Linked DNA regions of Aromatoleum aromaticum EbN1. The protein of the gene in region 2 binds, or shares a complex with, the protein of the main gene of each other region. Links are inferred from orthologs where the notes say so. Each region holds a gene or a part of one and is shown on either strand. Other genes may lie near its edges. The genes, in order: EBN1_RS15340 and EBN1_RS19270.

Region 1 (15,686 bases), 820 kb from region 2 along the record:
GTCATCGAGCAGATCCGCGACCTGCAGCAATCGCTGTCGGTGACCGGGCACCAGAGCGGTCGACGCGTCATCGTCGTCGATCCGGCCGAGGCAATGAACCCATATACCGCCAACGCGCTACTGAAGCTGCTCGAAGAGCCTCCCGCCGGGTGCCTGTTCGTGCTCGTGTCCTCGGCTCCGCGCCGCCTGCTGCCGACGATCCGCAGCCGCTGCCAGCAGTGGAGCTTTTCGCAGCCGGCGACGGACGTGGTCGGGCAGTGGCTCGGCACGCAGGAAGCCCCGGCGGCGGACCTCCTCGCCCTGACCGGCGGCATGCCGCTTGCAGCGCAGCGGTTGGCCGGGCAGGGCGCCGGCGCGCTGCTTGCCCGTTTCGTGCGCGACGTGGCGCAGTTGCCCGCAACCGATCCGCTCCAGCTTGCGGGTCAGTGGGAAGCCTGGCTGAAATCGAAGGAAGCGCTCGCAGCCGGTTTCGGTATCGTGCAGCTGGTCGAATGGATGCAGCGCTGGGTCACCGATCTTGCTTCGCTGCGCCTCGGCGGCCGCGTACGGTTCTTTCCCCGCGAGGAAGAGGTGGTGCGCGCGCTGGCGCAGCGCTCCAACGTGGCCGCAGTGCTGAACTGCTACAATGAATTCGCCCGGATTCGCCGGGTCGCACAGCATCCGCTGAATGCCCGACTGATGCTCGAAGACATGCTGTTGCGCTATGCGCGCGCGCTGGCGGAACCCCGATCATGAGCGAAAACAAACCGAGCGCCGCACGTCCGAGCGTGTTGTCGCTGAACATCAACTCGAAGTCCGCGCTGTACGCCGCCTACATGCCATTCCTCGCGAACGGCGGCATCTTCGTGCCGACGCCGCGGCCCCACCAGATCGGCGACGAGGTGTTCATGCTGCTGCAACTGATGGACGACCCGACGAAGCACCCGGTCGCGGGGAGCGTCGTATGGATCACGCCACGTGGCCCCCAGGGCGGCCGCACGCAGGGGATAGGCGTGCATTTCAGTGCCGACGATTCGGGACGCGCGCTGCGCGGGCGCATCGAGCAGATCCTCGCCGGGCACCTCGGTTCCAGTCGCCCGACCCACACCCTTTGATTCCGCCCGGTTTCCACGAGGTTCGTCGATCCATGTTCGTCGATTCCCATTGTCATCTCGATTTTCCCGACCTGGCCGCGCGTGAAGACGCCGTGCTCGCGACGATGGCGGCCAATCGCGTCGGCCACGCGCTGTGCGTGAGCGTGAAGCTCGAAGACTTCCCGCGCGTGCTGGCGCTCGCCGAGCGTCATGCGAATCTCTTCGCCTCGGTCGGCGTGCATCCCGACAACGACGACGTCGAGGAGCCTGACGAGGCGCGACTCGGCACGCTCGCCGATCACCCGAAAGTGGTCGCGATCGGCGAGACAGGCCTCGACTACCACTGGCAGAAGGACGCTCCCGAATGGCAGCGGGCGCGCTTTCGCACCCACATTCGTGCCGCGCGGGCCTGCAGCAAGCCGCTGATCGTCCATACCCGCTCCGCCGCGGCCGATACGCTGCGCCTGATGCGTGAAGAAGATGCGGCGGGGGCTGGCGGTGTCATGCACTGCTTCACGGAGACGCGCGAAGTGGCCGAAGCGGCGCTCGACCTCGGCTTCTACATTTCCTTCTCCGGCATCGTCACGTTCAGGAACGCGACCGAGCTCAAGGCGGTCGCGCAGTACGTTCCGCTCGATCGCCTGCTGATCGAAACCGATGCGCCGTATCTCGCGCCGGTGCCGCACCGTGGCAAGACCAACGAACCCGCCTGGGTAGTGCATGTCGCCGAAGAGATCGCGCGCTTGCGCAACGAGCCGCTGGAGCGCATCGCTGTGGCGACGACCGAGAATTTCTTTCGCCTGTTCCGCCACGCCCGGAGATCCTGATTCCATGAAGCGAACGATCCTTGCCGCGCTGCTTGCCCTCACGCTCGGCAGTGCCCCCGTCCAGGCCAGCAGCTACGACGATTCGCTGGACGCCGCGCGGCTCGGCGACACCCGGCCGCTGGTACAGCTGCTCAACCGCGGGCTCGATCCGAACACCGTCGATGAACAGGGCAATACGCTGCTGATCCTCGCGGCGCGCGAAGGCCACGCGGACACCGTCGCGGCGATTCTCGAATTCCGGCCGAAGCTCGGCCAACGCAACGCGGCGGGCGATTCGGCGTTGATGATGGCGGTGCTCAAGGGCCATGACGGCGTCGTCGATCTGCTCCTCGAAGCGGGCGCTCCGGTCGATCACGACGGCTGGACGCCGCTGATGTACGCGGCTTTCGAAGGCCGTGCCGCGATCCTCGAACGCCTGCTGGCACAAGGGGCGGATGTCAACGCGCTGGCGCCGAACAAGTCGAACGCGCTGATGCTCGCCGCGCGCAACGGTCACATCGACGTCGTACGCCGGCTGCTGCGCACGGACGTCGATCTCGACCAGAAGAACGATGCCGGCTTCACGGTCGACAGCTGGGCGCAGGCCAACGGCAACACCGACATCGCCGAGCTGGTGCGAACCGAGCGCAGCAGGCGCACGAAGGAGGCGTCACCGGCGCTGCGGATGGAAACGAAGTAGGGGTTTCGGCATAAATCCATCGGCGATGGAAGTCGCGAACGAAGCAGAATGCGGCGCGTGATCAACGAAAATAGTGCAGGGAACGGCAACTTCAAGGAAAATCCTCGTCCGCCCGCGTCTCGCGGGCGTCCGGTCACCTTCCTGCCAAAGGTCAATGCAATGCGCTATAAGTCCCTCGAAGAGTTCCTGTCCCATGTAGAACAACGCAATCCCGGTCAGCCCGAGTTCATCCAGGCGGTGGCCGAGGTGATGGAAAGCCTCGTGCCGTTCATCACCGAATATCCGCGTTATGCCGAGCACGGCCTGCTTGACCGCCTCATCGAGCCGGAGCGCGCCATCCAGTTCCGTGTGTCGTGGGTCGACGACCGCGGCGAAGTCCAGGTCAACCGCGGCTACCGCATCCAGCACAGCTCGGCGATCGGGCCGTTCAAGGGGGGCCTGCGCTTCCATCCGTCGGTGAACCTGTCGGTGCTGAAATTCCTGGCATTCGAGCAGACGTTCAAGAACGCCTTGACGACGCTGCCGATGGGCGGCGGCAAGGGCGGCTCCGACTTCGATCCGAAAGGGCGCAGCCCCGGCGAGGTGATGCGTTTTTGCCAGAGCTTCATGACCGAACTGTATCGGCATGTCGGCTCGGATACCGATGTGCCGGCGGGTGACATCGGCGTCGGAGGGCGCGAGATCGGCTTTCTCGCCGGCATGATGAAAAAGCTGTCGAACAAGGCGAGCTGCGTATTCACGGGCAAGGGGCTGAGCTTTGGCGGCTCGCTGATCCGTCCGGAAGCGACCGGTTACGGCATGGTGTATTTCGCCGAGGAGATGCTGCGTCACGTCGGCAAGACGATGGCGGGCATGACGGTCTCGGTCTCGGGCTCGGGCAACGTCGCGCAGTACGGCATCGAGAAGGCGATGGCGCTCGGCGCGAAGGTCATCACCGCGTCCGACTCGAGCGGCACCGTCATCGACGAGGCGGGTTTCACGCCCGAGAAGCTCGCGGTGCTGATGGACGTCAAGAACGTCCATTACGGTCGCGTCAGCGAATACGCCGAGCGACTCGGTCTGCATTTCGAGCCCGGCAGGCGGCCGTGGCACGTGCCGGTCGACATCGCGTTCCCGTGTGCGACGCAGAACGAGCTCGACGGCGACGACGCCGCGGTGCTCGTGCGCAACGGCGTCAGTTGCGTCGCCGAGGGCGCGAACATGCCGTCCAATGCGGCTGCCGTGCGCGTGTTCGAGAAGAACGGCGTGCTGTATGCGCCAGGCAAGGCGAGCAATGCCGGTGGGGTGGCCACTTCCGGCCTCGAGATGAGCCAGAACGCGATGCGCCTGTCGTGGACGCGCGAAGAGGTCGATGGGCGCCTGCTCGAGATCATGCAGGGGATTCACCACATGTGCCTGCAGTACGGCACCAAGCCCGACGGCTCCGTGAATTACTCCGACGGCGCAAACGTCGCAGGTTTCGTCAAGGTCGCGGACGCGATGCTTTCTCAGGGCGTCATCTGAAGCCTTCGTAACGAAGGCGGCAACACTCTTCACTCGGAGGCCCGGCCTTCCCGGTGGAACGGAAGCAATTCGCGGCTGCGACCGAGCAGACGGCGCCCGGGTTCGACGGCCGGCGCCAGGATCATTACACTCGATGTTTTCGCACAACGTCACCGAAACCCGGTTCCCAAGGGGGCAGACATGAGCGTCATCGAATCCATCCGGCCCCGTCTCGCGAAACTCACCGAGATACGCCGCGACCTCCACGCCCATCCCGAGCTCGCGTTCGCCGAACACCGTACCGCCGAGCTGATCGCGCGCCATCTGGAGACGGCGGGCATCGAAGTCCACCGCGGGCTCGGCAGGACCGGCGTCGTTGGTGTCGTGCGCGGCGGGCGCGGCCTGCGGGCGATCGGCCTGCGCGCCGATATCGACGCGTTGCCGATGCAGGAGCGCAACGAGTTCGCCCACCGTTCCGTGCACGAAGGGTGCATGCACGCGTGCGGGCATGACGGACATGCCACGATGCTGCTCGGGGCGGCCGACGCGCTCGCGGCGCGACGCGACTTCGACGGCACGGTGTACCTGATTTTCCAGCCTGCCGAGGAGGGCGAAGGGGGCGGACTGGCGATGATCGAGGACGGCCTGTTCGAACGTTTCCCGATGGAGTCCGTTTTCGGCATGCACAACTGGCCCGGCATGCCCGCCGGACAGTTCGGCGTGCGCAGTGGCCCGGTCATGGCGAGCGCGGACCGTTTCGACATCGACGTGCGCGGCCACGGCGCCCATGCGGCGATGCCTCATCTGGGCGCCGACCCGGTGACCGCGGGCGCGGCGCTGGTGCAGGCGATCCAGACCATCGTCAGCCGTACCCTCGATCCGATCGACTCGGCGGTGGTTTCCGTCACGCGGTTCAATGCCGGCGAGGCATACAACGTGATTCCCGACCGCGCCCGGTTGTGCGGCACTGTGCGCGCCTTCAGCGAAACCGTTCAGGACCGGATCGAATCGGGGCTGCAGCGCATCTGCGACGGCGTCGCCGCGGCGTTCGATGTCGAGGTTACGCTGGATTACCGCCGCGGCTATCCGCCGACGATAAACAGCGCGGCGGAAGCTGCCATGTGTGCGGAAGTTGCGAGCGAACTGGTCGGCTCGGTGAATGTCGCGACCGACGCGCGCCCGAGCATGGGGGCCGAGGACTTCGCGTACTTCCTGCAGCGCAAGCCCGGCTGCTATGTCTGGATCGGCAACGGGGAGGGCGAGGGCGGGTGCATGCTGCACAATCCGACTTACGACTTCAACGACGACATCATCGCGACGGGCGTCGCGTACTGGGTCGAACTGGTGCGCAAGGTGCTGGCTCCGGCGCGATGAGCGGGCGCGACAGGACTCTCCGCTCGACATGAAAACCGTCCGGCTCGCGTGGCGCATGATGTTGCGCGACCTGCGCGCGGGCGAGCTGCTCCTGCTCGGCATCGCCATCGTCATCGCGGTGGCGAGCCTGACGAGCGTGGGTTTCCTTGCCGACCGCGTGTCACGCGGGCTGGACCGCGAAGCGAACCAGCTGCTCGGGGGCGACCTGTTGCTGCGTGCCGACCGGCCGTGGGACCGGCAATTTGCGGACGAAGCACGGCGGCGCGGCCTGCGGACCGCCGAGACGGTGGTATTCACCAGCATGGTGAGCACGGCAGAGGCGGCCCAGCTTGCCGGCGTCAAGGCGGTCGAGGCGGACTATCCGCTGCGCGGCAGCGTGCGCGTCGCGCCCGGTCCTAACCGGCCGGATGCGGTCGCCGAACGAATGCCGCAGCATGGCGAAGTCTGGCTCGACGAACGACTTTTCGCCGCGCTCGGCGTCGCCGTCGGCGACAAGGTCGGACTCGGGCAGCTCGAGTTCCTGGTTGGGGCCATGGTGACGTTCGAGTCTGACCGCGGCGCGAATTTCTTCAGCCTGCTGCCGCGCGCGATCTTCAATGCCGCTGACCTGCCCGCAACGGGCCTGTTGATCGCCGGCAGCCGCGCGAGGTGGCGGCTGCACCTGGCGGGCGAGCCGGAGGCCGTCGCGGGTTTCGAACGCTGGGCGCAGCAGCGGCTCGGGCGCGGTCAGGAGGTCGAAAGCATCGAGAATGCGCGCCCCGAGGTGCGCGGTGCGCTCGACCAGGCGCAGCGCTTCCTGCGGCTCGCGGCGCTCCTCGCGGTGATCCTCGCCGCGGTCGCAGTCGGCCTCGCGGCGCGCCGCTTCATGCAGCGTCATCTCGATGGCTGCGCGGTGATGCGCTGCCTCGGCGCGGGCCAGGCGCAGGTGTTGTGGATCGTCATCGGCGAGTTCGTGTTCTTCGGGCTCGTCGCGGCGACGCTCGGCGGTGCGGCCGGGTGGGCGGTGCAGTTCGGGCTTGCGGCGGTGCTCGCCGAAGTGATGGAGGCGGAGCTGCCAGCGCCGTCGCTGCTGCCGTTTGCGCATGGCGTGGCGGTCGGCATGGTGCTGCTGGTCGGCTTCGTGCTGCCGCAACTGCTGCGGCTCGGGAACGTATCAACCGTGCGGGTGCTGCGGCGCGAAATGGGCGCGGTCGAGCCGGTCAGCGGGCTCGCCTGGGCGTGCGGGGCCGGCGCGCTGCTCGCGATCATTTTCTGGATCGCCGGCGACCTGAAGCTCGGCGCGACAGTCGCGGCCGGCTTTGCGGCGGCGCTCGGCCTGTTTGCGCTCGCAGCCTGGGGCGTACTGCATGCGATTGCCGGGTCCAGGGGCCGCCGCACGATCCGCCAGGGGGGCTGGCGCTACGGCCTCGCGTCGCTCGCGCGACGGATGACGGGCAGCGTGATCCAGGCGACCGCACTCGGGCTCGGGATGACAGCGCTTCTGCTGCTGACGCTGGTGCGTACCGATCTGCTCGAGAACTGGCGCGGGATGACGCCGCCGGACGCGCCGAACCGCTTCATCATCAACATCCAGCCCGATCAGCGCGAACCGCTCGCAGCGTTCTTCGTGGACCACGGACTCGTTGCCCCCGACATCATGCCGATGATCCGCGGCCGCCTGGTCGCGATCAACGACCGGCCGGTCGACCCGGACGATTTCGTCGATCAGCGCACGAAACGGCTCGCCGAACGGGAATTCAACCTGAGCTACGGCGCCATGCTTCCCGACGGAAATCGGGTCGCGGACGGACGCTGGCACGGCGATCAGCGCGAACCTCAGTTCTCGGTCGAGAAAGGCCTCGCGCAGACTTTCGCGTTGCAGATCGGCGACCGCGTGCGCTTCGATATTGCCGGACGTCTCGTCGAGGCACCGATCACGAGCGTGCGCGAGCTCGATTGGAATTCGATGCGCGTCAATTTCTTTTTCATCGCCGCGCCCGGCATGCTCGAAGCCGATCCGGCGAGCCTGATCACGAGCTTTCGTCTGCCGCTTGAAAGCCACGCGTTCACGGCCGCGCTGGTGGCCCGCTTCCCGAACCTGTCCGTCATCGACGTCGGCGCAGTCATCGAGCAGGTCCGCTCGATGACCGACAAGCTGGTGCTGATCGTGCAGTTCGTGTTCGGCTTCGCGGTGCTGGCAGGGTTCGTCGTGCTGTACGCGGCGCTGCAATCGACGCACGACGAGCGCGATTACGAACTCGCGGTGCTGCGCACGCTCGGGGCGCGCAACCGCCAGGTGCGCGACGCGCTGCTCGCCGAATTTCTCGTGCTCGGCGGCGTCGCCGGGGCGCTCGCCGGTGTCGGTGCGACGGTGATCGGCTGGGCGCTTGCGCATTACGTGTTCAAGATGACGTATGTGCCGGCGCCGTGGCCGACCTTGCTCGCGATCGTCATCGGCGCGGTCGGTGTCGTCGCCGGGGGCTGGTTCGGCACGCGCAAGCTGCTCGCGCGCCCGCCGCTCGCGAGCCTGCGGGCAGCGGGGTGATGGCGGCGCGGACCGCCGGCATCCGTGCGACGTCGCGGCCGACTGTGTGCCGCAGTCCGGTGCCTCCGGCCGGTTGCCCCGCCACGGTAATTGCAATCGGGCGAGGCGCGCCGAATCATCGTCGCTATAATCCGGCACGATTTCGAACGGAGTGGGCTGCGGATGCCTGAATACATGCTGGCCGGGCTGGTGGCCGGACTGATCGTGATCGTCGTCTGGCTGGCGTGGCGCATGCGTCGGCTCGAACAGGATCTCCCCGACGTGCTCGTCGGCGAAGTCGGCGCCGCGCTCGCCGGACAGCATCGCGCGATGCTCGGCGACCTGCACGACGGTCTCGCGCGCCAGGCCGACCGGCTGGCGGAACATGCGCGCGCCGACCGCGACCTGCTGCAGCGCGGCCTTGCGGGCGCCTCGGGCCAGCTCGCCGCGAGCATCGAAGCAATGACGCGCAGCGTCGATCGTCGTCTCGAAACCCTGTCCGGCCACGTCAACGAGCGCCTCGACGAAGGTTTTCGCAAGACCAACGAGACGTTCACGAACGTCATGGCCAGGCTCGCGACGATCGACGAGGCGCAGAAAAAGATCGACGGCCTGACCACGAACGTCGTCAGCCTGCAGGAACTGCTCGGCGACAAGCGCGCGCGCGGGGCATTCGGCGAGGTGCAGCTCGAGGCCCTGGTGCGGAACATGCTGCCGCCCGATTCCTACGAATTCCAGCACACGCTGCCGAACAACACGCGTGTCGATTGCGCGCTGCGCCTGCCCGAGCCGACTGGCCTTGTCGGCGTCGATTCGAAGTTTCCGCTCGAAAACTACCACCGTATGGTCGGCCAAGGCGTTTCCGACATCGACCGCAAGCTCGCGCAGACGGCATTCCGCGCGGATATCAGGCGCCATGTGGACGCGATCGCGTCGAAATACATCATCTCCGACGTGACTTCCGACGGCGCGGTGATGTTCGTGCCCGCCGAGGCCGTGTTCGCGGAGATCCATGCCCATCATCCGGAGGTCGTGGCCTACGCGCAGGGGCGCCGGATATGGATCGTGTCGCCGACCACGCTGATGGCCGTGCTGAACACTGCGCGCGCGGTATTGAAGGACGTCGAGACGCGCAAGCAGGTGCACGTCATCAAGGATGCGCTCGGCAAGCTGGCGAAGGACTTTGCGCGCTTCGACGAACGCATGAATGCGCTCGTGCGTCACATCGAGCAGGCAAGCAAGGATGTTCAGGACGTGCAGGTCAGCTCACGCAAGATCACCGCGCATTTCCAGAAGATCGAGTCGGCGCAGCTCGACCAGGGTGCCAGCGACGAACTGGTTCCGGTGATGGTGGCGCCCGCGAGGCGGGCAGAAGGCGGTGCGGGCTGACGGGGAGATGGGTATGCGTGTCGCCGGTGTGGCTCAGCCGCCGATGTAGGACATCTCGATCTTGCGCAGTCCGGCGGTGTTCGCGGTGCGGATTTCCGAGTAGCGGTCTTCCCGGTTGTGCCACACGCCGGCGATCGTCTGGTCCAGCTCGGCATCGGAGACGCCCGCGCGCAGCATGTCGCGCAGATCGTGGCCGGTCTGCGCGAACAGGCAGGTATAGAGTTTTCCTTCGGTCGACAGCCGGATGCGCGAGCAGGTCGAGCAGAACGCCTGCGTCACCGACGAGATGACGCCGATCTCGCCGGCGCCGTCGCGATAGCGCCAGCGCTCGGCGACTTCGCCGGTGTAGTTGGGATCGACCTGTTCGAGCGGAAAGACCTGGTCGATGCGTTGGATGATTTCACGCGACGGCACGACCGAATCCAGCTTCCAGCCGTTCGAGCTGCCGACGTCCATGAACTCGATGAAGCGCAGGATGTGGCCGCTGCCGCGGAAATGACGTGCCATGTCGAGGATGCCCTGATCATTGACGCCACGCTTGACGACCATGTTCACCTTGATCGGTCCGAGCCCTGCGTCCTTTGCCGCGGCGATGCCTTCGAGCACCGCCGCGACCGGGAAATCGGCATCGTTCATGAGCCGGAAAGTCGGGTCGTCGATCGCGTCGAGGCTGATCGTCACGCGATCGAGGCCTGCGTCCTTCAAGGTACGCGCCATTTTCGGCAGCAGCACGCCGTTGGTCGTGAGCGTCAGTTCGACGTCGGGAATCTGCGCCAGCATTTCGATGAGGTTCTCGACATGCTTGCGCAGCAGCGGCTCGCCGCCGGTGATGCGGATCTTGCGCACGCCGCGTGTTGCAAAGCGGCGGGCGATCCGGGTGATTTCCTCGAACGACAGCAATTCCTTGCGCGGCAGGAACGGGTAGTCCGCCCCGAACACCGAGCGCGGCATGCAGTAGATGCAGCGGAAATTGCAGCGGTCGGTGACGGAAATCCTGAGATCCTGCACTGCCCGGTCCCGGCGATCCTTCAGTGGGCCGTCCGTGGGATAGGCGGTGCCGGCGACGGCTTGCAAGGCGGTCGAAGGATCGGGCTGGATCGGGATGATTTTCATGTAAGGCGGTTCGCTGAGAGCTTTTGGCGATTATTGGACGCCGGGCCTGCGGATTCCTTGTCCTGGAGCAAGCAGCCAGGATGGCAGCCAATGGCTTTGTTCATTATCGGCAGCATCGACAGGGCGCGCAAGGCGCGCGATCCGCTGCCTGAATCCATCGTGTTCCTTCGGCCTGCGCACTGTGTCACGACAGCTTGCTGGTCTCGGTGGTTCGGAATCGGCTTGTCGGATATAAAAACGAATTCTGGATTTCAACGGCTGTACGAGGCCGGATGGAGTGGTTCCGATGAGGGGAAGAGTCACCGAGACGCCTACCGAAGTGCTTTACGAGCGGTTTCCGCATCTGCGAAAAATCGACCTGGTATGGGGAAGCCCGGAGTGTCGGAAGTTCCTTTTCATGCTGATGACCGACACGCGCGGCGGTACCCGACAGGGGTTTCCGCGCGAACACGGCGCAACGATCATGTCGCTGCTTCTCGAGCACGACCGGCGTTTTCCACAGTTCGAAAACGAGATCAGCCCCAACAATCACCGCTGGGGGAACGACGTGCGGCGCAGGGATTATGGTTGATCGGCGGCTTGCCGTTCGGGCGGATTGAAGGGGATCATGACGGGAGCTTCGGGCAGGTGGGCCCGAAGCTCCCGTTTCATTTCGGCATCTGGAGAACGACGATATGGCCGATTTCGAGCCGCTGCCTGCGGACCGGCTGCGCGTGGTCTGTGCCCCGGACGTATTCGAATTCGATTCGACAGCCGGTCTCCCCGATCTGCCGGGAGGGCTGGGGCAGGCACGGGCCGAGGACGCGCTGCGTTTCGGTCTTGCGATGCGCCAGCCCGGGTACCATGTTTTCGTTCTCGGTGAATCCGGCACGGGTCGCCATGTCGCGGTGCAGCGGGTGTTGCGCGAATTCGCGGACCAGGGCGAAGTACCCCGGGACCTGTGCTATCTGCACAACTTCGACGATCCGCTGCGCCCGCGGCTGCTGAACCTGCCGGCGGGGCGAGGTGCGATGCTGCGTGCCGACATGCAGGCGTTCATCCGCGAATTGCGGCCGGCGATCGACGCCGCCCTCGACAGCGACACTTACAGCAGCCGCAGCGAATCCTTGCAGGAAGCGCACAAGTCGCGCGAGGAAGCTGCGCTGCGTGAGCTCGGGCAGGCGTGCGCGGCGGAAGGAATTTCCCTGCTCCGAACGCCCGAAGGCTTCGTCTTTGCACCCATTCGCGACGGGGAAACGATGTCGCCGGAGGGGTTCGAGGCCTTGCAGCAGCCCGAGCGGGATGCGATCGAGGCGAAGGTCGGCGCCTGGAGCGAGCGGCTCACCGATCTGCTCGAGCAATTTCCCGGCTGGCGGAAGGAACTGCACGAGGCCATGAAGCGGGCCGCGCGCGATGCGCTGGCGCCGGCTGTGTCGCACCTGATGCGGGGCTTGCGCGAGCGCTATGCGGACCTGGAGCAGGTGGGGAGTTTCCTTTCGGCGATCAGCGCCGAATTGCTCGACAGCGGCGACGAGTGGGCCGGCGGCGAAAACGAGGAAGACGCCTCCGAGGACGAAGCACGGACGCGGTTCCACCGTTACCAGATCAACCTCCTCGTCGATCACTCGGCGACGCACGGAGCGCCCGTCGTATACGAGGACAATCCGAATTTCGTCAATCTTATCGGCCGCATCGAGCACGTCGCGCAGATGGGCACGCTGGTGACGCACTTCAACCTGATCCGTGCCGGAGCGTTGCACCGGGCCTGTGGTGGCTATTTGATCATCGATGTCGAGCGCCTGCTCGGGCAACCCTTTGCCTGGGATGGACTCAAGCGGGTGCTGCGAGGGCGCGAGATCCGCATCGAACCTCCGGCCGAAGCGCAGGGCTGGACCAGCATCGTGACCCTCGAGCCGGAGCCGGTGCCGTGCGACATCAAGGTCGTGCTGATCGGCGATCGCGAGCTGTTCTTCCTGCTGACCGAGCACGATCCCGATTTCCCCGAGCTCTTCAAGGTGGGCGCCGACTTCGATGACGATCTGCCGCGGACGGCCGAGAACGTCGTGCGTTACGCACACCTTCTGGCGACGCTGGCACGCTCCGCGGACCTGCTTCCGCTCGACCGCAGCGGCATCGCCGGCATGGTCGAACACGGCGCCCGCATCGCCGAAGACGGCGGACGGCTGACGCTGCAGACTCGCCTGCTCGCCGACGTGATGCGCGAGGCGGACTATCATGCGCGCAACGCGAAGCTGACGATCATCGGGCGTGCACAGGTCGATCTCGCCGTGGCTTCGCGTGCACGCCGTTATGCGCGCTACTCCGAGCGGGTGCTCGAAGCGATGGTCGAGGGGACGACACTGATTTCGACGTCGGGCGAGCGTTGCGGCCAGATCAACGGCCTGGTGATCGTCGACCTGGCGGGAGAGCGTTTCGGCCATCCGGTGCGGATCACCGCGACGGCGCGGCTCGGTGAAGGCGACGTCATCGATATCGAACGCGAAATCGAGCTCGGGGGGGCGCTTCACTCGAAAGGCGTACTGATTCTCTCGGCTTTCCTCGCATCCCGCTATGCCCGCCATCAGCCGCTGTCGCTGTCGGCGAGTCTCGTGTTCGAGCAGTCGTACGTGCCGGTCGAAGGCGACTCCGCGTCGCTCGCGGAGCTGTGTGCGCTGCTGTCCGCGCTCGCGCAGCTGCCGATCCGCCAGTCGTTCGGCGTTACCGGATCGGTCAATCAGCTCGGCGAGGTCCAGGTGATCGGCGGCGTGAACGAAAAGGTTGAAGGATTCTTCGACCTCTGCGCGATATGCGGACTGACCGGGGAGCAGGGCGTCGTGATCCCGTCGGCGAGCGTACGTCACCTGATGCTGCGCAATGACGTCGTCGAAGCGGCGCGAAACGGACAATTTCACATCTACAGCGTCGCAACGGTCGATGAGGCAATGACCGTGCTGACCGGGCTGGCCGCGGGTACGCCCGATGCGAAGGGCGTCCTGCCCAAGGAAAGCATCAATCAACGCGTCGCTTCGGCGCTCGCCACAATGACGGCAGCGAAGCATGCGTTTGCCGAAGGGCCTGGGCGTACGCATCGCCACCGCCGGCGGAGCGATCATTGAGGCACGGTCCCTGCCTTGGGGGCAAGGCAGGAGTGGAATTTGCTTCAGGTAGTGTCTCTGCCCATCCTGGAGCCTACGATGATCTCGAGCGCCATTGAATTGTCCAGGCCGGAACGGGTTCCCCATAGATGGCACGTTCTCAAGATATTGCGGGCGATGCGCTCGGGACATCCGTTCATACGCCTTCTGGACGTGTCGTGCCTGATGCACCTCGAAGGGGTTCCGCTGGCGGTGCATTTCTTCGGCTACCTGGAGCGCAACGGTTACATCGCTCCTCGCGCGAGAGTGGGCCTGCTCGCCCACTACTACACGCTCACTTCCGACGGCATCACGTTGTACGAGGAAGGGGAGCGCTGGTGGGGTTCGCTGGGGTGGCAGCAAAAGCTCTGGGTGATCTGGCGGGGGTAGATCTTGCGCAACCGGTCCCGTTTGCCTGGTCCTCGACGATCGACCCCGTTTCTCCAACAGGCTTGAATTCAGGCTACGGCATAGCGATCCGCGACGAGCCGGATACGGCCGGTTGCGAGAAGCGTGTCGAGCCGTTCACCCAGGACGCCGGCAATGTTGGCCGAGGCGCGCCCGAAGCCCAGGGCCTCGAGGGCGCTGGTGATGGCCGCATCCCGATCCATCGAGAAACCGGCCTGGATCGCCTGCAGCAGCGCGGCGTCCAGTTCCTCCGGTGAGACCCATTCGATCCGGCGCTCGCCCGGCGCGAAGGCACTGCGGCTTCTTGCCTGCACCTCGCCGCGGGGCTCGGTATGGAGGAATCCGCCCGCATGGTTGAACAGCCCGGAACGCACGCCGTGTTGGACAGCCCTCGAGACCGCTTGCGTAATGCGACTGCCGGCACGGCTCACGCCGAAGGCCTCCATGAGGCGCCGGGTCACCTCGGCTTCATGGACAGGCGCTTCGATCGCCACAACCTTCTGCATGAGGTCCGCCAGTTGCGGGAGGCCGACCTCATGGATCGCCTCGGTGCCTTTCCAGCGCGGCAGAACGGCTTTGCGGTAAGTCGCGACGCCGGGCGAAGTCGTTTCCGTGTCCGGCTGCGCACGCTCTATGAGCGGCGCGTTCACGGGCTTGACGGCCGGTTGAACGGGGCGGGCCGCCTTGCGTAGTGCGCACGCGGCCTCGATCGCGGCGATCGCGCGGTCGAGTTCACGCCCCGGGTCACGAAACCAGTCGGTGCTCCAGATCCGGTGGAAGATCCAGCCGAGGCCTTCCAGAACGCCCTGGCGCAGGCGGTCCCGGTCGCGAGCCGAACGTGAGCTGTGATAGGCCGCCCCGTCGCATTCGATCGCGAGGACGTAACGACCCGGCAGCTCCGGGTCCTTGACCGCCATGTCGATGAAATATCCGGCCGTGCCGACCTGGGGTTCGATCCGGTAGCCGCGCGCCTGCAGCGCGCTCATCACCTCCAGCTCGAACGGCGAGTCGGGGGTACGCCCCGTTTCCCGCGGGATGTCCAGCACGCGGGTCTCGGCGTACTTGAGGAAGTGCTTGAGCGCCCGCACGCCGTGACTCGCAGTCTCGTCGAGGTCGAGTTCCTCGCCGCGGAAGTTGCTGAAGACGGTCATGCCCATCTTCGCGCGGCTGATGAGTACGTTGAGGCGCCGCTCGCCACCTTCGCGGTTCAGCGGACCGAACTCTTTCGCGATACGTCCGGATTCGTTGCGCCCGTACCCGATGCTGATGAAGATGCGGTCACGCTCGTCGCCCTGCACGTTTTCCAGGTTCTTGACAAAGAACGGCTCGGTCGGATGGGCCTCGGTGAAGAACCGCTCCGGCCCGGGTGATTTGCGTCGCAACAACTCCAGCTCCACCTGAATCAGGTCGCGCTGCGCGACGCTGAATGCCACGACGCCCAGCGACAGGCCCGGGTGCGTTGTCGCATGGTCCATCACCGCCTGTGCGACCGCGCGGGCTTCCTCGCGATTGGTGCGCGTGCGCCCCCGGTCGTACAGCGCATGCGGAAGACAAACCATCTCCAAACCCGTAGCCAGCGCATTCGTGCCCGACGACGGGAAGATCGTGAGCCTGCGCTCGTAGAACTCGACATTGGATACGGCAATCAGCGATTCGTGGCGGCTGCGGTAATGCCAGCTGAGATAGCGCTCCTGGGCGCCGCGCGCGCGAAAGAGCGACAGCACG
Region 2 (15,503 bases):
ACAGCGGCGAGCAGCACCACCGCGACGGCGAACGCGGCGAGCGCCGCCAGTGGCCACCGGATGTCCATGCTCCAGTGAAAGCTCTGGCGGTTGACGACTTCGACCAGCACCAGCGCGACCGCGCCGCCTGCCGCCAGGCCGACCGCGACGCCGACTGCCGCGCCGAGTGCCCCTTCGAGCGCGAGCAGCCGGCCGATGTCCCGCCGCGTCAGCCCCAAGTGGCGCAGCATGCCGAATTCCTTGCGCCGCGCGGTCGCGAGCGCGGCAAAGCTGGTGCTGACGCCGAACAGGCCGATCAGGATCGCGACGGCTTCCATCAGGTATGTAACGAGGAACGTGCGATCGAAAACCGCCAGCGTCTTCGTGCGGATCTCGCCCGGCGCGACGAGCTCGAAATTCTGTCCGTCGAACTGCGCCTGCAACGCCACCGCGACCGCTTCCGCCTCCACGCCGGAGGCGACGCGGATCGCGACGTTGTTCGAGCGGGAATCGCCGGTCAGCGCCCGATAGTCGGCAAGCTCGACGAGCACGGCACCGTGCTGCCGCGCATAGTCGCGCCACACGCCAGCGACGCGGAAGCGGTGCGGCGCGCCGCCGAGCGGCAGCGACAGCGTGTCGCCGACGGCGACGCGGAAAAGATCGGCCATCGCTTCGGATACCCACGCGGGCGGCAGGTCGTCGGGTTTGCGCAGGTTCGCGGCCTCGCCTTCGACGAGCGGCACGGCGGCCCCGTCGGCGACGGGACGGGCGATCAGCGTTACGGGAAACTGCGCTTCGTCGAGCCGCAGCGTGTCGTAACGCACCGGCTGCACCGACGAGACTCCGGGCGTCGCGGCAACTTGGCCGAGGACTTCGGGCGTCAGGAACGCGCTCGCGCTGGAGCCCGACGACGATGCGCGCAGGTAGAGGTCCGCAGACAGCACGTCGGACAGCCAGTCGTCGACCGAAGTGCGGAACGAACTCACCATGATCGCCATCGCCGCGGCGAGCGCGACGCTGGCGACGACGCCGGCCCCGGCGACCACGACCTGTCCGGGCGCGGCGGCGAGCCGGGCGTGCGCGAGGCGCAACAGGACGGAACGCCCGCCGTCGAGGGCGCACATCGCGAGCCGCACGACGGCCGGCAGGACCAGCACCGAGCCGGCGAGGATCAGCGCGATCGCCGCATAGCCGAACACCGGGACGCCGCCGAGCGGCGGCAGCAGGCACAGCAGCAGCGCGAGCCCCAGCGACGCGAGCGCGGCAGGCCAGCGCGGGCGCGCCCGCAACACTTCGACGTCGTCGCCGGCGCGCAAGGCCCGCGCCGGCGCGACGCGACTCGCTTCGCGCGCCGGCAGCCACGCGCCGCCGACGCCGGCTGCGATGCCGAGGACGAGATAGGCCGCGGTCGCGAGCGGTTCGAAGCGCAGGCCGGGTTCGACACCTTCGAAATAGCCGGCCCCGAGGTCCGCGCCGACGATCGAGAACGCGAGCCCGCTCAGCACGTAGCCCAGCGCGACACCGACCAGCCCGCCGACCAGCCCGAGCACCGCGCCTTCGGCGAGCAGGCCGCGCAGCAAGGTGCGGCGGTCGAGGCCGAGCGCGCGCAGGAACGCGAGCTCCTGGCGTCGGCGCACGACCGACAGCAGCTGCGTCGAGAACACGAGGAAGCCGCCCGTCAGCAGCGCGATCGCGGCGAGCATCGTGAGGTTCACGCGGTACGCGCGAGACAGCCCGGCGACCTGCGACGCGGCGGCTTCGGGCGCGAGCAGCTCGACGCCGGCCGGCAGCAGCGGACGCAGCCGCTCGATCGCCGCCGCGCGGTCGACGCCTTGCGCGAGGCGCAGGTCGATACGCGTGACGCGCCCCACCTGATCGAACAGCCGCTGTGCGGCGGCGATGTCCATGACCGCGAGGCGCTGGCCGCGGCCGGCGCCGGGCACGCTGCCGAGGATGCGCAGGTGTTCTTCGCGCGGACCGGCGAAGACCGCAAGCGTGCCGTCCGTGTCCACGCCGGTGCCCCTGCCGGAGCCCACTCCGAGCGCGAGCGCGGCTTGCGCGGCGGGGCTGAGGAACACCGCGTCCGCGGCGAAGACGGCGAATTCGCCGGCAGTCTCCGCATCCGGCACCGGCATCAGCGCCGGCTGCACGCGCCGCACGCGCAGCGCGTCGACGCCGAACACGCGCAAGGTGTCGTCGCGCTGCGGCAACGACGCTTCGACTTCGAGGATCGGGCTCGCATCGGCCACTTCGGGCCGCTGCGCGAGCAGGACGTAGAGCGTGTCGTCGAATCCGGTGCGCGGCCCCATCACCTGCAGGTCCGCTTCGCCGGCGACGAGGCGCATGCCGCGGCCGAATTCGTCGAGCGCCGCGCCGTGGATCAGCTGCACCGCAAGGCCGAGCGCGACGCCGAGCGCGATCGCGAGCAGCGACAGCGCGGTCGCGAGCCGCCGCCGGGCGAGGCTCGCGAGGAATACGTGGCGCAGCCCGGCGTTCATTGGCGCTTCCTGGGGCGACGCGGCGAAGCGCTCACGCGGGGACCGCCTCCTCGGCAAGGCCCGTCGCGGTCAGGCGCAGCACGCGGTCGGTGCGCGCGGCCGCGGCGCGGGAATGCGTAACGAGAATCCCGATCGCGCCGGCGCTGCGGATGCTGCCGAGCAGCAGTTCGAGGACGTCGACGGCGCGCTCGGCGTCGAGGTTGCCGGTCGGCTCGTCGGCGAGCACCAGCGCCGGCCGATGCACCAGCGCGCGAGCGATCGCGACGCGCTGCATCTCGCCGCCGGACAGATGCCGCGGCCAGTCGCCGGCGCGCTCGGCGAGCCCGACCTGCGCGAGCATCGCTGTCGCCCGCTCGCGCGCCTCCGCGCCGGCGCAGTCGAGCAGCCACAGCGGCAACGCGACGTTCTGCGCGAGCGTCAGATGCGGCAGCAGGTGAAAAGCCTGGAACACGAAACCGTAGCTGCGCCGCCGCAGCCGCGCGAAAGCGTCGTCGTCGAGCGCGACGAGCTCGGTGCCGTCAAGCCGGATGCTACCCGCATCGACAGCTTCGAGCCCGGCGATGCAGTTCAGGAGCGTCGACTTGCCGACACCGGATTCCCCCATGATCGCGACGCACTCGCCGGGCGCGAGCCGCAGCGACACGTGCGAGAAAAGCGCCCGCCCGGATTGCCCGTCGAAGCGTTTCGCCAGGCCGTCGAGTTCCAGCATCGGTTCAGCGTCCCCTCGTTGACGAAGAATGCCGCACACCCCGCTCCCGCTTCGGCTCCCGCCTCCGTCGCGGGACACGCCGCTCGCATGCAGCCTCGAACAATAATCCGAACGGCGGTGCTTGTCGCCCTGCTGTCCCGCTCGATGCGGCAGGCAACGCGGGGGCCAATCGAACAAATAGGCGCCGAACAAATGGGCGCCGAACACCGGAAGGCGCTGCGCCGATCGCGTATACTCCCGGCGCCCCGCCATGCCCGTCGATCACTACGAGAACTTTCCTGTCGCGTCGCTGCTGCTTCCGGCCCGTTTGCGCGAGCCGGTGGAAGCCATTTACGCGTTCGCGCGCAGCGCCGACGACATCGCCGACGAAGGCGACGCGCCGGCCGTCGCGCGCCTGGCGCGGTTGAACGACTACCGCCTCGAACTCGACGCGATCGGGCGCGGCGCACCGCCTCGCGATGCCGGGCTCGCGCCGATGTTCGACCGCCTCGCCCGCAACATCCGCACCCACGCGCTGCCGCTGCCGCTGTTCCGCGACCTCCTCGACGCGTTCAGCCAGGACGTCGGCAAGACGCGCTACGCCGACTTCGCCGAGTTGACCGATTATTGCCGCCGCTCGGCGAACCCGGTGGGGCGCCTGCTGCTGCATCTGTACGGCGCGGCAACGCCGGACAACCTGCGGCTGTCGGACAGGATCTGCACCAGCCTGCAGCTGATCAACTTCTGGCAGGACGTCGCGGTCGACCGGGCGAAGCGCCGCATCTACGTGCCGCAGGACGACCTCGCGCGCTTCGGCGTCGGCGAAGCGGACATCGACGCCGGCCGCTGCGACGAGCGCTGGCGCGCGCTGATGACGTTCGAGGTGCAGCGGGCGCGCGCGACGATGCTCGAAGGCGCGCCGCTCGCACGCCGCCTGCCGGGCCGCATCGGCTGGGAGCTGCGCCTGATGGTCGCCGGCGGCCTGCGCATCCTCGAACTGATCGAAGCTGCGGACTACGACGTGTTCCGCCGCCGCCCGATGCTCGGCCGCACCGACTGGCCGCGGCTCGCGTGGCGCGCCCTGCGATATGAAGGAATCGGATGAGCCCTCATGAGTACTGCCAGGACAAGGCTGCAAAAAGCGGCTCGAGCTTCTATTACAGCTTCCTGTTCCTGCCGCCGGAGCGGCGGCAGGCGATCATCGCGCTGTATGCGTTCTGCCGCGAGGTCGACGACATCGTCGATGAATGCAACGACGTGCAGGTCGCGCAGAACAAGCTGGACTGGTGGCGCCAGGAAATCGCGCGGGTGTATGCCGGCGCCCCGAGCCATCCGGTCGGCCTCGCGCTGAAGGACGTGCTTGCCCGCTTCAACCTGCCGCGCGAGCAGATGTTCGAAGTCATCGACGGCATGGAGATGGACCTGCGGCAGACGCGCTACCTCGACTTCAAGGGGCTGCAGCTGTACTGCTACCGCGCCGCGAGCGTCGTCGGCCTGCTCGCGGCCGAGATCTTCGGCTACCGCGACCGCCAGACGCTGAAGTACGCGCACGACCTGGGCATCGCGCTGCAGCTCACGAACATCATCCGCGATGTCGGCGAGGACGCGCGGCGCGGGCGGATCTATCTGCCGATCGAGGACCTGCAGCGCTTTGAGGTGCCGGCGAGCCAGATCCTCGAAGGACACGGCGGCGACAACTTTCGCGCGCTGATGCAGTTCCAGGCCGACCGGGCGCGGACGTTCTACGACCAGGCGTTTCAGCACCTGCCCGCGGTCGATCGCAAGGCTCAGCGCCCGGGCATCGTGATGGCGGCGATCTATCGCACGCTGCTCGACGAGATCGCGCGCGACGGCTTCCAGGTGCTCGACCGGCGCACGTCGCTGACACCGGTGAGAAAACTGTGGATTGCCGGGTCGACGTGGGTGCGGGCGTGACGCGCGGCGCGGGCGAACCGGCGACGGCGGTGGCGTGACGCAGCAGCCCGTCGCGATCATCGGCGCCGGCTACGCGGGGCTCGCATGTGCGGTCGAGCTCGCGCGGCGGCACGTGCCGGTGACGGTGTTCGAGCGCTCGCACACGCTGGGCGGGCGCGCGCGGGTCGTCGCGAAGGACGGCTGGCGCGTCGATAACGGCCAGCACATCCTGATCGGCGCCTACACCGAACTCACCCGCCTGCTGCGCCTCACGGGCGGCTCGCCGAAACTGCTCGAACACCTGCCGCTGACGCTGCACACTCCCGGCCACATGCACCTGCAGGCGGCCCGGCTGCCGGCGCCGCTGCATCTGGCGATCGGGCTGCTCCGCGCGACCGGCCTGGGCTGGGCGGACCGGCTCGCGATGCTGCGGCTGATGCGCTTCCTCAAAAAACAGCGTTTCCGCGTCGAAGCGCAGCTGACTGTCGCAGAGCTGCTGCGCGACACGCGCCAGTCCGAGCGGCTGTCGCGCCTGGTGTGGGAGCCGCTGTGCGTCGCGGCACTGAACACGCCGGTCGCCGAAGCGTCGGCGCAGGTCTTCGCGAGCGTCCTGCGCGACAGCCTCGCGGCGGGCGCTTCGGCGAGCGAGCTGCTGATCCCGCGCGTCGACCTGTCCGAACTCTTCCCGGTGCCGGCGGCGCGCTATCTGGCCGTGCGGCGCGGCAAGCTGCGCACCGGCACCGCGGTCGAGGCGATCCGCCCCGTCGCCGGCGGATTCCGTCTCGAAGGCGATCCGGCCGACCAGCGCTACGCGCACGTCGTCGTCGCCGCCGCGCCGCATCACGCCGGCGCGTTGCTCGCCCCGCTCGACGGCTGCGCCCGGCTCGCGGCGAAGATCGACGCGCTGTCGAGCGAACCGATTACGACCGTGTACCTCGCGCTCGGCGCGCCGCTGCGGCTCGCGCACGCGATGATCGGCCTCGTCGACGGCCCCGCGCAGTGGGCGTTCGACCGCGGCCGGCTCGGCGGCCCGGCGGGCCTCATTGCCTGTGTGATCAGCACGCACGGCACACACGAGGCGCTGTCGCGCGAAGCGCTCACACTCGCGGTGCACGCGCAGCTCGAACGCCAGCTCGGACGCCGCCTGCCCGCGGCGGAATGGTCGCAGGTCATCACCGAGAAGCGCGCGACTTTCGCGTGCCGCCCGGGCCTCGCCCGCCCCGGCCCGCAGACGCCGCTCCCCGGGCTGTGGCTTGCCGGCGACTATCTCGACCCGGACTATCCGGCTACGCTCGAATCCGCGGTGCGCTCGGGCGTCGCGACCGCGGCGCGCGTGCTGCAGGCGCTCGAGCCGACAGCCCCCGAGGCGAACCGCTAGCTTGCCGTACCGAGCTCAATCGCGGGCTCGCTCAGCGCGCCGTTGTGCATCCGCAATATCCGCCCGCAACGGCGCGCCAGCGATTCGTCATGGGTCACGAGGATCAGCGTCGTGCCCGCTTCGCGGTTCAGCGAAAAGATCAGCTCGATGATCGCCTCGCCGGTCGCCGCATCGAGGTTGCCGGTCGGCTCGTCGGCGAGCAGCAGCCGAGGGCTCGGCGCGAACGCGCGGGCGAGCGCGACGCGCTGCTGTTCGCCGCCGGAAAGATGCTTCGGGTAATGGCGCACGCGCGCGGCGAGGCCGACCCGCCCGAGCCACTGGCGCGCGATGGCGTCGGCATCATCGGCGCCGGCGAGCTCGAGCGGCAGCATGACGTTTTCGAGGGCGGTCAGCGCCGGCAGCAGCTGGAACGACTGGAACACGAAGCCGACCGATTCGCCGCGCAACGCCGCGCGCGCATCCTCGTCGAGCGAGAAAATGTCGGTGCCCTGGAGACGCACGGTGCCGGCGCTGGGAACATCGAGCCCGGCGAGCAATCCGAGCAGCGTGGATTTGCCGGAGCCGGACGCGCCGACGATCGCGACCGACTCGCCGGCGCCCACGCTGAACGAAACATCCTGCAGAATGCGCAGGACCCCCGCGCCATCCCCGAGCGGGACGCTTTTGGACAGGCCGGCGACCTCGATCACCGGAACGGAGAACTCCATGCTGCTGCGATCCATCGTGATCTTCTTCTTCGCAATAATGGTTTCAGGCGCCGGGCAGGCGGCGACGATACTGGTGTGGGGCGACAGCCTCTCGGCCGGCTACGGCCTGCGTGCGAAGCAGGACTGGCCCACCCTGCTCCAGACGCGCCTCGAACGCGAAGGGTTCCGCCACACAGTGATCAACGGCAGCGTCAGCGGCGAGACGTCCTCGGGCGGGCGCTCGCGCCTGCCGGCGGCGCTCGACCGCCACGAACCGGACCTGCTGATCCTCGAACTCGGCGCCAACGACGGCCTGCGCGGCCTGCCGCCGCGGCTGCTCGCGGAGAACCTCGCCGCGATGATCGAGGCCGCGCGCAGCCGTGGCACCCGCGTGCTGCTGATCGGCATGCAGATGCCGCCGAATTACGGCCCCCCTTACAGGCAGCGCTTCGAGCAGACTTTCGCCGACGTCGCACGCGAGCACAAGGTGCCGCTGGTGCCGTTCCTGCTCGACGGCTTCGCCGAGCGTCACGAGATGTTCCAGTCCGACGGCATCCACCCGACGGCCGAAGCGCAGGAACTCATCGTCGACACCGTCTGGAAGCAGCTCGCGCCGATGCTGAAGGGATAGCCGGGGCGCGCGCAGCCTGCGTCGCCGTCGTCAAACGATCCGCAGCAGCGGTTCGCCCACCTCCATCCGGCCGATGACGCGGCCGTCGCTGCCCTGCTCCGCGCGGATCGCCGCGAGCACTTCGTCCACGGCGTCGGGCGCGCACGCGATCAGCAGCCCGCCGCTCGTCTGCGGATCGGTGACGAGCTTGCGCTGCCACTCCGGCGCTTCGGGCGCGAAGCGGATCGATTCGCCGTAGCTCGCCCAGTTGCGCGTCGAGGCGCCCGTCGCGATGCCGTCGCGCACGAGGCGCAGCGCCGCGTCGATCGTCGGCACTTCGCCGAACGACACGCTCGCCGTGAGGTTCGAGCCGCGGCAGATTTCGAGCAGGTGCCCGGCCAGGCCGAAACCGGTGACATCGGTCACCGCATGCACGCCCGCCATGCCGGCCAGGTGCATCCCGACCCGGTTCAGGAGCGTCGTCCAGTGCAGCATTGCGGCATAGTCGGCCTTTTCGAGCAGGCCTTTCTTGAGCCCGGCCGACAGGATGCCGATGCCGAGCGGCTTGGTCAGGATCAGCACGTCGCCGGCCTTCGCGCCGGCGTTGGTCTTGACCTGGGCGGGGTCGACGACGCCCAGGCCGACGAGCCCGTAGATCGGTTCGAGGACGTCGATCGAATGCCCGCCGGCGATCGGGATGCCGGCGTCGCGGCACACCGACGCGCCGCCTTCGAGGATGCGGCCGATGACTTCGGGCGGCAGCTTGTCGATCGGCATGCCGACGATCGCGAGCGCCATGATCGGGCGCCCGCCCATCGCGTAGACGTCGGACAGCGCGTTGGTCGCGGCGATGCGGCCGAAATCATACGGGTCGTCGACGATCGGCGTGAAGAAGTCGGTCGTCGCGACGATCGCCTGGCGGTCGTTGAGGCGATACACCGCGGCGTCGTCGGCGGTCTCGGTGCCGACCAGCAGATCCGGCGGGACCAGGCCCGCCGGGGCGTGCGCGAGCAGCTTCGACAGCACGGCGGGAGCGATTTTGCAGCCGCATCCGCCGCCGTGGGAGAATTGCGTGAGTTTGATCTGATCCATGGATTCCAGGGGGAGAAACGGTTGCCCGGCGCAGGCCGGAGCACCGCGACAACGCATGAAAAAAGGCATCGCGACCGTAGCACAGCTGTCCGCCTTTGACGAGGTCATCGACGCCCGCAGCCCGGCCGAATTCGACGAAGACCGCATTCCCGGCGCGATCAGCTGCCCGGTGCTCGACAACGCCCAGCGTGTCGTCGTCGGCACGATCTACAAGCAACAGTCCGCGTTCGAGGCGCGGCGCATCGGCGCGGCGATGGTCGCCGAGAACATCGCGCATCACCTGAAAACCCGCTTCCACGATAAACCGAAGAACTGGCGGCCGCTGGTGTATTGCTGGCGCGGCGGCCAGCGCAGCGGCGCGTTCGTCACCTGGCTGCGGCTGATCGGCTGGGATGCGTGCCAGCTCGAAGGCGGCTACAAGACGTGGCGCCGGATGGTGGTCGCGGAACTCGAAGAACTCCCGGCGCGCTTCGACCTGCGCGTCGTGTGCGGGGCCACGGGCAGCGCCAAGACGCGCGTCCTCGACGCGCTGGCAAAGCTCGGCGCGCAGGTGCTCGATCTCGAGCATCTCGCCGCGCACAAGGGCTCCGTGCTCGGCGCGCTGCCGGACCGTCCGCAGCCGACGCAGAAATCGTTCGAAACCGAACTGTTCCGCACCCTGCACGCGCTCGACCCGGCGCGGCCGGTGTTCGTCGAGGCCGAAAGCCGCAAGATCGGCCGCATCCAGGTGCCCGAGGCGCTGATCCGGCAGATGCGCGCGAGCCCTTGCGTCGCGATCGAAGCCAGCCGCGAAGCGCGCCTCGAGTTCCTCGTGCGCGACTACGCGTACCTCGGCGACGACATCGCCGACCTGCAGAAGAAAATCGACTTCCTCAAGGGCCTGCAGAGCAACGAGACGCTGGAACGCTGGAAGACCCTTGCCGCGGCGCACGACCTGCCGACGCTTTTCGCCGAGTTCATCGAGCTGCACTACGATCCGCTCTACCACCGCTCGCAGAACAGGAATTTCACCCGCTTTCCGAGCGCGCCGATCTTCACGAGCGACGACCTGTCGCCGGCCGGGATCGAGGCGCTGGCACGGCGCATACTCGCTGCCGCCGCGGCGCAGCCCGAAGCGCTTACTCGGGTGGCCGATCCGGCAACACCGTGAGGCCCTGCCCCTTGACGGCGCACACGCGCTGCACGACCGCCGGCCGCGGCCGGGCGACTTCGCCCTGCTCGAAGGCGACGATCGTGTAATCGCCGGCGAGGCGTTCGAGCAGTTCGCCGGGGCGCAGCAGAAATTCGGGGTTGGCGGGCCTGCCGAAGCGCTCGTTGCCGAGCATGAAGGTTTCGTAAATCAGCACGCCGTCCGCGGCGAGGCAGTCGAGCAGCAGTCCGAGACGCGGCCGGTAGAGATAATTGGTCACGACGATCGCGTCGAAGCACGCCGTCCCGTAAGGCCAGTCCCCGTTTTCGAGGTCCGCCTGGGCGACGCTGACGCGCGGCTCGCCGGCGAACGTCGCCAGCGCCGCCACGTCCCGGTCCACCGCCTCGACTTCCCATCCATGGCGGGCCAGCCAGCGCGCATGCCGGCCATGGCCGCACGCGAAATCGAGCACGCGGCCGCCGACGGGGATCAGTGGCGCAAAGCGCGCGACCCACGCCGAAGGATCGGCAACGGCTGAATCAGGGAAGGTTGTCATCGGTTTCCTTTGTGTCGTTTTCCGGTGCGGGCGGCATGGATTCTAGCCGGCCCCCCGAGGCATGACGAGGCCTCTTCGGCGACGACGCCGGTAGCGCGTTCACAACCCGTTTCGGGCAGTCGACTCGGCCGCCCGTCCGGCTTATGCGTAACAATTCAGAGCAATGGCACGCCGAGTCCCCGCCCCGGCAGGTAAGATCCCCTGAAAAGCGCGGGCCACCCGTGGTTCCGACCCCGACTCACTCCGACGAAAACGCTGTGAAAACGTCTCATGAGTCTTTTCAGGCGTGGGCGCATCGACTTGCCGGTGCGGCACTCGCGGCGGCGCTGATGACTTCCTCCCCACTGCTGGCCCACCCGCCACTGTTCGCCTCCGCGTTGCCGCTGGTCGCGCCGCTCGCAGGCCTGCTCCTGGTTCTCGTCGCGCTGTTCGCCTGGCATGTTTTCCGGCGCCGGCCGGCGGCCCGCGAGGCGCCCGGCGTCGCCGGCTTCGATTCCGCCGAACTCGTCGAACTGCTCGACCTGTCGTCGGACTGGCAATGGAAGACCGATGCGCAGCACCGCTATGTTCACATCACCGCGGGCCTGCAGGAGCACTCGCGGATCGACCCGCTCGAATTCCTCGGCCGCACGCCTTGGGAACTCGACTCCGGGGAGGCCCTCGCGCACAGGGACGCATGCCAGGCGAGCCTTGCGCAGCAGGCACCGCTGAACCTGACGCTGTGCCGCCACGACAATACCGGGAGGCGCCGCTATCTCGAACTGGTCGGTCGCCCCCTCTACCGCGACGGAAACTTCGCCGGCTACCACGGCATCGGGCGGGACATCACGCAGCGGGTCGAGTCCGACCAGTCGCTGCGCGAGAACCAGGTGCGCTATCGCGAGCTGATCGAGTCGGTCAACGAGATCCTCTTCCGCACCGATGAAAAGGGCCGGCTGACGTTCCTGAACCGTGGCTGGGAAACGATCACCGGCTACACCCTGGAGGAGAGCCTCGACAGCGCGCTGATCGATCACTTCCACCCCGACGACCGCGCCGCGGCGGAGCACCAGATATCGCTGATCCACCGGCTGGAACTCCCGGCCTGGACCGCCCAATTGCGGTTGCTGACGCGAAACGGCGAGATACGCTGGGTCGAGGCGACTGCGCATCGCGTGGACCGCGGCGACGAAGACGACACGGCGCCGCGCGGCCTGGCGGGAACGCTGTTCGACATTTCGGCGCGCAAGATCGCGGAGATGACGCTGCGCAACATCAACCGGGAACTCGAAGCCCGGGTGCGCGCCCGCACTGTCGAGCTGGAAGCGGCGAACCGCGAGCTCAAGGCGTTTTCGTATTCGGTGTCGCACGACCTGCGCGCGCCGCTGCGCGCGATCGACGGGTTCGCCCGCATCCTCGAGGAAGAACTCGGCGAGCGCATCGATCCTGACGCACGGGAACACATCGTGCGCATCCGCAAGGCCGGCATGCGCATGTCGCACCTCATCGACGACCTGATCAAGCTCGCCCAACTGGCGCGCCACTCGCTGCAGAAGGAAACCTTCGATCTGTCGGAACTCGCGATCCAGGTCATCGACGAACTGCGCCGGAGCGAGCCGGAGCGATGCGTCGAAGTGGAAATAACGCGGGACCTGATCGTGACTGCCGACCGCGGACTGATGCAGCGCGCGCTCCAGAACCTGCTCGGCAACGCGTGGAAATTTTCTTCGCGCAACCCGGTCGCCCACATCTCGCTGACCGCCAGGCGGGATCTGGACCAGCGCGTGTTCTGCATCACGGACGACGGCGCCGGCTTCGACATGACGCTCGCCGGCAACCTGTTCCGCGCCTTTCATCGCCTGCACCGCAGCACCGATTTTCCGGGCTCCGGGATAGGCCTCGCGACGACCTGCCGCATCATCGAGCGCCACGGCGGGCATATCTGGGCGAAATCGAAACCTGACGAGGGCGCGAGCTTCTATTTCACGCTCGGCGGCTGAACGCCCGCGCCGTCCGATGGACCACCCGGATTGCGGAAAATCCCGATCGGAATGCCTTGCCACTTATGTCACAATGGTTCATGGTGCACTGCAGTAAGCTTGCACTCGGCTCAGATTCGACCAGACTGTAACGACTGCAATTCCGGTACTCACCGAAGCGTGGCCAACGAAGGTTTCCATGGCTTCGCGACCCATGGCCAGCGGTTACGGACCCTGTATATTCAGGCGATAAAAAATGAAAGAGAAGCACTACCTCAGTCCCCTGCTCGAACCCAAATCGGTCGGCGTGATCGGCGCGAGCCAGCGTGAAACATCGCTGGGCAACGTGGTAATCCGCAACATGCAGAACGCGGGTTTTCGCGGCCGGCTGTTCGCCGTCAACCCGAAGCACGAATCGGTGCTGGGAGTGCCGTGCTACAAGTCCGTCGAGGACGTGCCGCACCGGCTCGACCTCGTGGTCATTGCGGTGCGCGCCGACCGGGTGCTGGCGATCGTCGAGGGCTGCGGCCGCGCCGGCGTGAAGGCGGTCATCATCATGTCGACGGGATTCTCCGAGACCGGCCCGCGCGGCGCGCTGCTCGAACGCCACGTCGTCGAAGCGGCACGCCGCTACCGCATTCGCCTGCTCGGCCCGAACTGCCTCGGCATCATGCGTCCGGTGCTGGGCCTGAACGCGACTTTCGCACACGTCAGCGCGATCAAGGGCACGATCGGGCTGATCTCGCAGTCGGGGGCGCTGTGCACGTCGATTCTGGACTGGGCCGAACCGAACAACATCGGCTTCTCGGCAGTCGTCTCGCTCGGCTCGTCGAGCGACATCGACTTCGGCGAAGTGCTCGAATACATGATCTCGGACCCGCGCACCGAGAGCATCATCATGTATGTCGAAGGCATCCGCGACGCACGCCGCTTCATGAGCGCGCTGCGCGGCGCGGCGCGTGTCAAGCCGGTGCTGCTGATCAAGGTCGGGCGCCACCCGGACGTGTCACGGGCGATCCGCTCGCATTCGGGGTCGATGAGCGGCAACGACGCGGTCTTCGATGCCGCGCTGCGGCGGGCCGGCGTCATCCGCCTGTACAACATGGGGCAGCTCTTCGCCGCGGCCAACGCGCTGTTCTCGCACTTCCGCCCGCGCGGCAACCGCCTGGCGATCGTCACCAATGGTGGCGGACCGGGCGTGATGGCGGCCGACCGCGCGGCCGATCTCGGCATCCCGCTTTCCGAGTTCTCGGAGGGCACGATGGAAAAGCTCAATGCCGCGCTGCCGGCCGGATGGTCGCACGGCAACCCGGTGGACGTCCTCGGCGACGCGGACGTCGAGCGTTATCGCAAGGCCGTCCAGGCGGTGCTCGAAGGGCCGAACGTCGACGGCGTGCTGGTGATGCTGACGCCGCAGGCCAACACCGATCCGACCGCGGTCGCCGAGGCGGTTGTCGAGCTCGAGAAGACCGCTGACAAGCCGGTCGTGACGTGCTGGATGGGCGAGCAGCTGGTCGGCACCGGGCGCAAGACTTTCGAAGCCGCCGGCATCCCGACTTTCCGCACCCCGGAGCCGGCGGTCGAGCTGTTCAGCCACCTGTCGGCGTACTACCGCAACCAGAAGCTGCTGATGCAGACGCCGGCGTCGCTGTCGCACCTCAATCCGCCGAGCGTCGAGAGCGCGCGGCTGGTCATCGAGACCGCGCTGGCCGAGCGCCGCAAGGTGCTCAACTCGATGGAATCGAAGGCGTTGCTCGCCGCGTTCCGCATCCCGATCGCCCAGACCGTGGTCGCGCGTTCGGCGACCGAGGCGATGGTGCTCGCCCAGGAGATCGGCCTGCCGGTGGTGATGAAGATCGACTCGCCGTCGATCATCCACAAAGCCGATTCAGGCGGCGTGCGGCTCAATCTCGGCAGCCTCGCGGCGGTGCGCACGGCGTACCAGGAAATCCTCGAGGAAGTGCGCAAGAACAAGCCCACAGCGACGATCAACGGCGTCGCGATCGAGCCGATGATCCTCAAGCGCAACGGCCGGGAACTGGTCGTTGGCGTCAAACGCGACGCGGTGTTCGGCCCGGTGATCACTTTCGGCGAAGGCGGCGACCGCGTGGTCGCGAACCGCGACATGGAAATCGCGCTGCCGCCACTGAACCACTACCTCGTGCGCGACCTGATCAAGTCGTCACGCGTGTCGGTGCTGCTCGGCGAATTCCGCACGATGCCAGCGGTGAAGATGGAGTCGCTGGAGTTCGTGCTGCTGCGCGTCTCCGAGATGGTCTGCGAACTGCCGTGGATCACGGAGCTCGAGATCAATCCGCTGATCGTCGACGAGAACGGCGCGGTCGCCGTCGACGCGCGCGTGACGGTCGAGAACGTCTCGCCGTCGGTCGATCGCTACGCGCACATGGCGATCCATCCGTATCCGTCGCAGCTCATCACGAAGTGGACGACTCTCGACGGCGTCGAGGTCACGATCCGGCCGATCAAGCCGGAAGACGCCGAACTCGAAGTCGAGTTCGTGCGCACGCTGTCGGCCGAGACGAAGTATTACCGCTTCATGAACACGATGCGCGAGCTGCCGCCGGCGATGGTCGCGCGGCTGACGCAGATCGACTACGACCGCGAGATGGCGTTCCTCGCGACGATCCCGGAAGACGGCAAGGAAATCGAGATCGGCGTATGCCGCTACGCGGTGAATCCGGACGGTGAGTCGTGCGAATTCGCGATCGTCGTCGCCGACGCCTGGCAACGCCACGGCCTCGCGCGCAAGCTGATGGGCATCCTGATCGAAACCGCGCGCAACAAAGGCATCATGTACATGAACGGCGTCTTCCTCGCGAACAACGAGCGGATGCTGAAGTTCGTGCAGGGGCTCGGCTTCACGCTGTCGAACGATCCGGAAGACAGCACCGTCAAGATCGGCGTGCTGCCGCTGCAGGATTGAACCCCCAGAACTGACCCCCAGGACTGACCCCCAGAACTGACCCCCAAAACGCTGCTCTCCCGCGGCCGATC

What was found.
Region 1: the proteins of EBN1_RS19270 (region 2) and EBN1_RS15340 are in contact, whole or in part, in a cryo-EM structure (PDB 9GE8), measured with the Escherichia coli proteins. The link is inferred for Aromatoleum aromaticum EbN1 from one-to-one orthologs.

What each region holds. Positions count from the first base shown.
Region 1 is NC_006513.1:3,221,261-3,236,946, forward strand. Bases 5,138-8,211 are described here. They hold EBN1_RS15340 (ABC transporter permease), read left to right. Parts: upstream 5,138-5,463; coding sequence 5,464-7,959; downstream 7,960-8,211. Other genes in these bases: EBN1_RS15335 (M20 aminoacylase family protein), read left to right, coding at 5,138-5,435; rmuC (DNA recombination protein RmuC), read left to right, coding at 8,122-8,211. Also shown: holB (DNA polymerase III subunit delta'), read left to right, coding at 1-735; EBN1_RS15315 (PilZ domain-containing protein), read left to right, coding at 732-1,094; EBN1_RS15320 (TatD family hydrolase), read left to right, coding at 1,127-1,900; EBN1_RS15325 (ankyrin repeat domain-containing protein), read left to right, coding at 1,905-2,579; gdhA (NADP-specific glutamate dehydrogenase), read left to right, coding at 2,739-4,082; more of EBN1_RS15335, read left to right, coding at 4,263-5,137; more of rmuC, read left to right, coding at 8,212-9,327; GTP 3',8-cyclase MoaA, read right to left, coding at 9,361-10,440; EBN1_RS15355 (hypothetical protein), read left to right, coding at 10,838-11,011; EBN1_RS15360 (Lon protease family protein), read left to right, coding at 11,115-13,535; EBN1_RS15365 (hypothetical protein), read left to right, coding at 13,692-13,943; EBN1_RS15370 (DUF3320 domain-containing protein), read right to left, coding at 14,012-15,686.
Region 2 is NC_006513.1:4,037,103-4,052,605, forward strand. The notes cover bases 5,317-8,207. They hold EBN1_RS19270 (ABC transporter ATP-binding protein), read right to left. Parts: upstream 7,180-8,207; coding sequence 6,454-7,179; downstream 5,317-6,453. Other genes in these bases: hpnE (hydroxysqualene dehydroxylase HpnE), read left to right, coding at 5,317-6,457; EBN1_RS19275 (arylesterase), read left to right, coding at 7,163-7,774; selD (selenide, water dikinase SelD), read right to left, coding at 7,805-8,207. Also shown: EBN1_RS19245 (ABC transporter permease), read right to left, coding at 1-2,477; EBN1_RS19250 (ABC transporter ATP-binding protein), read right to left, coding at 2,509-3,186; squalene synthase HpnC, read left to right, coding at 3,437-4,270; presqualene diphosphate synthase HpnD, read left to right, coding at 4,267-5,100; more of hpnE, read left to right, coding at 5,135-5,316; more of selD, read right to left, coding at 8,208-8,845; tRNA 2-selenouridine(34) synthase MnmH, read left to right, coding at 8,901-9,995; EBN1_RS19290 (class I SAM-dependent methyltransferase), read right to left, coding at 9,964-10,530; EBN1_RS19295 (sensor histidine kinase), read left to right, coding at 10,860-12,509; EBN1_RS19300 (bifunctional acetate--CoA ligase family protein/GNAT family N-acetyltransferase), read left to right, coding at 12,745-15,432.